Regions from separate parts of the Anaeromassilibacillus sp. Marseille-P3371 genome, predicted to be linked through region 2. Evidence: riboswitches for the same ligand, from Rfam matches in the RefSeq annotation. Region 2 holds a riboswitch; the other holds the start of a gene.
What was found. Region 2 has a riboswitch for cobalamin ahead of cbiD (cobalt-precorrin-5B (C(1))-methyltransferase CbiD). Riboswitches for the same ligand answer to the same signal wherever they lie in the genome.

Region 1: it holds a riboswitch for cobalamin, as region 2 does, so the genes downstream of both, B9Y59_RS12525 (ABC transporter substrate-binding protein) here and cbiD (cobalt-precorrin-5B (C(1))-methyltransferase CbiD) in region 2, are expected to answer to the same signal.

The regions. Positions count from the first base shown of each region.
Region 1 is NZ_LT835157.1:2,965,453-2,968,868, forward strand. Features, by position in the region: gene B9Y59_RS12520 (FecCD family ABC transporter permease) at 1-626, opposite strand, end outside; gene B9Y59_RS12525 (ABC transporter substrate-binding protein) at 626-1,678, opposite strand; cobalamin riboswitch at 1,832-2,024, opposite strand.
Region 2 is NZ_LT835157.1:1,561,164-1,564,579, forward strand. Features, by position in the region: gene B9Y59_RS05905 (mechanosensitive ion channel family protein) at 120-962, shown strand; cobalamin riboswitch at 963-1,148, shown strand; gene cbiD (cobalt-precorrin-5B (C(1))-methyltransferase CbiD) at 1,288-2,430, shown strand; gene cobM (precorrin-4 C(11)-methyltransferase) at 2,427-3,206, shown strand; gene B9Y59_RS05920 (cobalt-precorrin 5A hydrolase) at 3,196-3,416, shown strand, end outside.

The DNA of each region.
Region 1 (3,416 bases), 1.4 Mb from region 2:
ACGGCAGAACAAACGGAACTGAGTGCGACACCGGCTAACACCAGTTTGACCGAGGTGGCACGCCCTCCCAGGTGTGAAATCCAAATGACCGCAAAAGAAACCCCCAATGCCCCCAAAAAAGCACATGCCCCCACACTGTTGGAACCAAACACCCCGATTCCCAGGAGAATGGCTGCTGTCGCACCAAGGGATGCTCCCGAAGAAATTCCTAGAATATATGGATCTGCCAATGGATTCTGCACCACCGCCTGCATGACAACGCCAACTGTCGCCAGTCCCATGCCCACAGCGACTCCCAACACAATGCGCGGCAAACGAATGAACCAGACGATGTCATGGACAGCACCCTGGGCCAGTACGGCAGGATCACCAATATGAAACCATTCAAACAGGATGATGTCGTACACCTCCTGAACCGTCAAATCGGCCGAACCTACCGTCACGGCAAAAAGTACAGAAAGCACCAGTACTGCCAATAGAACGACGATGGCGCAAACATATGCCGGGATTCCACGGAACACGCCGGTGGCAAGCCGAGAAGCTTCACCCACAACCGATTGTGGTTTTCCACGCGAAGATATAACTTCCGTTGCCTCTGAATCCTTACGCCGCATGTTCATTCCCATTATTCATCGATCCCATAGAGGCACTTGAGGAACAACTTTACGGTGTCCTTCGTACGGACTCCCGGCGCATAGGCGAGGCTGTATTCCACCGGATAGATGCGTCCGTTCTTTACTGCATCTACGCTGGCCAAGGCAGGATTCTCCGTATAAAGGGCAATCGCTTCCTCATCAGAAACAGAACCAACATGTACCGCAAAGATGGCCTCTGGGTTAGCCTCTACGATCTCTTCATCGGTCCAGCCTGCCTGTCCAAGCGGCTCCGCCCCCATCTGTGCCGCAATATCGCCGGCCGCAGTCTTTGCATGGTAGATGTCATACTCGCCTTCCCATTTTTCAGCAATCAAGATTCTCTGTGGTTCCCCGCCTTCTGCAGCCTGCTTGCCCTGATCGACAAATTTTTCGATATCTGCAATGATCTCTTCCGCCTTGTCCTGCCGGTTATAGATCTTTGCCAAATTGCGAATATCCTGATACTCATTTTCCAGAGATTCATCGCCGCGCAACACACTGTTGATGGTCGTATAGGTGCCAATTCCACGGTCATGCCAGAAATCCACATCTCCCATACGGTCCTCCATATTGAACAGGGAATACCAGCCAATCACCATATCCGGCTCCAAGCTTAAAGCATACTCTTTGACAAAATATCCGACGTCTTGATGATTTTTCAGAAGGTCCAACTTGGCAAACTCCTCTGCGTATTCGGGCATGACACTGCTACAATCGGCCACCATCTCAATCTTATCGCCTAAGCCAAGCGCCAAAAGAATTTCTACATTGTTCCGTCCATAAACCAGCGTTTTTTCTGGACATTTTTCAAACGTATAAGGGACCAATTCCCTTGCATTATTATAAACTTCAACCGTCACCGGATAGTAATCGGTATCCTCCGGGGAAGCTTCCTGTGAAGAAGCTTCCGAAGAAACTGTCTGGTCCACATCCGATGACGTATTTTCCGACTCGGAGGATACCTGTGAGGCATTTCTACAGGCCGCCAAGCTCAGTAGCATCGAAATCGCCAATAGGGCTGCGAGAATTCTTTTTTTCATCATTCTTCCACTCCTTTTCGATCTGTAAAGCATGCTTTTGCGACAAAAGACAACAAAAACGCCCGCAACAATTGTTGCGGGCGGGGCTTCCAGATCGTCAAAAGGGCGCACGTCCCCCTTGGACGTTTTCTGGCAACCGGCTCCGTCGTCCGCAGAATGGTTACCGAGTTCATGGCAGGTCTTCTGACTCATGCATCATCGCCATATTCCACCTTCTCAACAGAAATTTCTGTCAATGGCATTTGGGAACTGGCTCCGCAAACACAGCAACGGGATTGTACAAGATTCGCACTTGTTTCCCTTTTCATCAAACCACTCTATGGTTTGAACCATAAACCCTATTCGATTCTTTTGTCGTTTTAAAGTATAGAACATCCTTTAAAGAATGTCAATCGACCGCTGCCTATTCCACCACTCCTGCTAATGCCTCTCTCCCCTTTCAAATTATATCCCACAAAAACAAAGCCCCTGCACCGGTTTTCCGGTACAGGGGTCTTTGTCTGATATGGACCTGCTGTAAAGAGGATTGCCTCCTCAACTTCTGTTATGGGAATCTTTCTCCTTACAGATTTTCACGGATTCGCCAAAAGTTTTTTCACCCTCATCACAAAAGGTTCTCCCCCTACTCTTTCGATTTCTGCCTGAGATAACGTTGTCCGGCCTGTGGTTATCGTGCAATGCGGGCATTACATTCTGAAAGATCTGATAATGTCGTATAGGTACTCCTATTCCATCCCAATTCGTGCGTACTTTGGCCTGCGATGTATAACGTCTTGCTCCCCTACAGTGTGTCCTTTGGAAATTTTCTACTGTTGGCCGCCAGGCATGTAGCGCCTGCATATCTACGTCTTTTTCTACACTAGTGTTTTGCTGTTGACCGTCCAACTTTTGCCCAATACAGACGGTTGTCTTTCCCGAGTTATACAGTATTAAGTCAACCACCCGGACTCATAACGTTTTTCTCATCTAAGGTGTTTCCTTCGGAAGTTTCCTACTATTGGCCTCCGGGCACGTAGTTTCTTCATACCTACAACATTTTTATGCAAACATTCTGCTGCTGACCGTCCAACTTTTGCCCGATACGGACGGATGTCTTTCCAAATCTATCCAATATCCAGCCAATCACCCGGACAAATAGCGTCTTTCGTACCTGAGACTTTCCCTATATACAAGCCCCCTGCTACTGGCCGCCGGGCATGTAGCCCTCCGTACTTACAGAATTTTTTACGCAAACATTCTACCATCGGCCATCCAATTCTCGCCAAATACGGACAGATATCTGCCCCAAGCTATCCGGTATTCAGCCAACCGCCTGGGCAAATAGTGTCTTTTACTCCTAAGATTTTTCCTATGGAAGTTTCCTCCTCTAAGCCGTCGAGTACGGTACGTAGTACCTTTATGCCTATGGCATTTTTACAGAATTTTTACCAGATACGGAGGATGTCTCCCCCAAGTTATCCAGTGTGCGGCCAATCGCCCGAACGCACAACGTCTTTCACACCTAAGGTGTTTCCTAGAGTAGTTTCCCGTTAGTGACTGCTAGGTCTTACTTTGGATACGAGCTGCTTCCACTCTTTGTACAACACGATTCCAGTATTTATCGATTATTACCGATTTTCCCTGTAGAAACACCTTCTATCCCATTCCCAAGAGTTTACCATATCCATCCAACCATACGAGCAATGGCGATACAATAACGCCACCATACGATACATCCCTATCCCTGAGATACGTCCGTAGC
Region 2 (3,416 bases):
GAAAAATATATACAGAACATACAAATTTCCGTAACAATTTTTCCGCAACGCCTTGTATCGATCCTGATTTTTCGTTATATTAGTAAACAATGGATGAAATGCTATCTTGGAGGTGCACAGTGGAACTTTCGTTTGAATTATTGTGGGAAAAATTCCTTGTTTGGCTTGAAGGAATATTGCCAAATGTCGTTGGCGCGATACTGATCTTTGTAGTTGGATGGTGGCTGAGCAATGTGATCATCCGCCTGATGAAGCGCGCAATGCTGCGCGTTCGAACAGAGGTTGGTATTATCACGTTTATTTGTTCTTTGGCAAATGCGGCGATAAAAATCATCATCAGTATCACCGCCTTGGCGCAACTGGGAGTGGAAGTCGGGTCCATCATAGCTGCCATCGGTGCGGCAGGTGTGACCGTAGGACTTGCACTTAAAGAAAATATGGCGAACGTTGCCAGCGGTGCGCAGATCATTTTTACAAAGCCTTTTACGGTTGGAGATTATTTACTACTGGACAATGTAGAGGGCGTTGTGGAACGGATTGAAATCATGTTTACCACCCTTCGGACCTTTGATAATAAAGAAATTGTCATTCCAAATTCCAAAGTTACGGTCAGTACCATTACAAATTATACGGCGATGAAAACGCGCCGCCTGGATTTGCACTACTCGATTAGTTATAACGATGACCTTGCAAAAGTAAAGGCGGTCCTGGGAGAACTGGTCGAAAAAAATCCGCTGGTAGAAAAGGCTCCGGAACCATTGGTCGCTGTAGAAGAACATAAAGATAGCTGTATTCAGATGCTGGTGCGCGTATGGTGCAAGACCGATGATTACTGGCCACTGTATTATCAGATGCAGGAGGAAGTTAAGCTTGCTTTTGACCGTGCCGGTATTCATATTCCATTTCCGCAGATGGATGTGCATGTAGACCGGCCGGTTGACAAACTACAGAAATCTGTTTAAAATAAAGCACAGGATATAGGTGCTCCTTTGCGTAAAGGGGGCTGAAAAAGGGAAGCGGGTGTGATTCCCGCGCAAGTCCGTTGCTGTGAATACCGAGCACATTCCAAAATACCACTGGGAAACTGGGAAGGGGGAGTGTTGCGCAGACGTATGAGCCAGAATACCTGCCTATCGTCCTTCATGCGACTCCACGGTACTGGAGCGCGCGTGGCTGAAGGAACCCGAGGCGGGCGCAGAAGCTTCTTCTGGGCCTGTTATTCCGCCATTCACGCCATTCGGTAATGCGAGTTACTGAATGGCGTTTTTTATATCGCGGGAGGCTTTTATGAAGCTGGAAGAATACGTTTACCAGGATCAAAAACGCTTGCGGTGTGGGTATACCACGGGCAGTTGCGCAGCGGCAGCGGCAAAGGCTGCCGCACAAATGATTCTTACAAACAAATGGGTAAACGAAGTGGAGCTCTGTACGCCAAAAGGGATTCGGCTCTTATTGCCCATATGCCGTACACAGCGTTCGGAGGCATCCGTCTCCTGTGCAGTTCAAAAAGACAGCGGCGACGATCCCGATGTGACCGACGGCATTTTGGTGTTTGCAGAGGTTTCCCAGTTAGCAGAGGGGATTGTTATTGAAGGTGGGGAAGGTATTGGCCGTGTGACGCGGCCGGGCCTTGCCTGTGCCGTTGGAGAGGCTGCCATCAATCCTGGACCGCGCAACATGATCGCCAGTAGCTTACAGGAAGTCAGTATGGCATATGGCTATAGTGGCGGCTGGCATGTGATCCTGTCGGTTCCAGAGGGTAAACCCATTGCAGAGAGGACGTTTAATCCAAGATTGGGAATTGTGGGAGGAATCTCTATATTGGGGACCACAGGGATTGTGGAACCGATGAGCGAGCGCGCTTTGATCGAAACAATCCGCACAGAGTTGTGCCAGCTTCGTGCTTCCGGGGTACAGGTCGTTGTAGCTGTTCCGGGAAATTATGGAGAAACGTTTCTCCGAGAGCGCATGCAGCTTTCCTGCCGTACGGTGATCTGTAGCAATTATATCGGAGAGCTGTTGGATATGGCCGTGGAATTCCAATTTGAAGGCCTTTTGTTGGTTGGACATGCGGGAAAACTGGTTAAATTGGCTGGAGGCGTGATGAATACCCACTCACGCTATGCAGATGCCCGGATGGAGATCCTGACTGCACATGCGGCTCTTTGCGGCGCTTCCCGCAATTTGGCGAACCGTCTGATGGAGTGTGTCACAACGGATGAGGCATTTGATTTATTAAAGGATGCCTCCCTGTTACAGTCTGTCATGGACGGTTTGATGGAGAAAATTCAATTTCACATGAATGCCCGGGTCCATCGAAAGCTGATGGTTGGGGCGGTGTTATTTTCCAATGTATATGGTCTGTTAGGACGGACTACCGATGCGTCCATACTGTTGGGACGTTTGAAAGGAGAGAAGAGGGTCGAATGATTCATATCGTAGGGGCAGGGTCCGGTGCGGTGGATTTGATTACTGTGCGCGGCGCCCGCCTTTTGGGAGAAGCGGATACCGTCGTTTATGCTGGTTCTCTGGTCAATCCGAATATTCTCACGACCTACACAAAGCCGGACTGTGAGATTTATGACAGTGCTCGTATGACCTTGGAAGAGGTATTGCAGGTGCTCATCACTGCAGAGCGCGCAGGAAAAAACGTCGTACGGCTGCATACCGGTGATCCTTGTTTGTACGGTGCTATACGGGAACAGATGGATGCTTTGGATTCCGCTGGGGTGTCCTATGAAGTAGTGCCGGGGGTTAGCTCATTTTGTGGTGCAGCAGCAGCTTTGCAGGCAGAGTATACGCTTCCTGGGGTATCGCAGTCCGTTGTGATTACACGCATGGCGGGGAGAACTCCGGTTCCGGAGAAGGAGTCCATCTCCAGCTTTGCTTCACATGGAGCGACAATGGTTGTATTTCTCAGCACCTCCTATCTGGAAGCCCTGCGCACTCAGCTTTTGGAAGGTGGATATTCTGAGGAAACCCCTGCAGCAATTGTCTATAAAGCAACATGGCCGGATGAGAAGGTGGTTCACGGGACAGTGGGGATACTTCCGGAGATGGCTGCAAAAAATGGAATCACAAAGACAGCTTTGATTCTAATTGGCAACTTCCTCGGAAAGGCTTATGAACGCTCAAAGCTGTACGCACCGGATTTTTCCCACGGATACCGTACTGCCCAAAAGAAGGGTCCTTCCAATGCGGATTGAATGTGTGGCTTTTACTTCCAATGGCGTTCAATTGGGGCTCCGCTTGATTTCCTTTTTGCAGCAAGAAGGAAATTTATGCCGTCTCAGTGCACCTTTAAAATATGTGAAGAAAGATGTCGATCCGTTGGATTCCCTTGCCGAGTGGACCGCATCCGCTTTTGAAAAAGCGGATGCGCTCATCTTTATTGGGGCCTGTGGTATAGCGGTCCG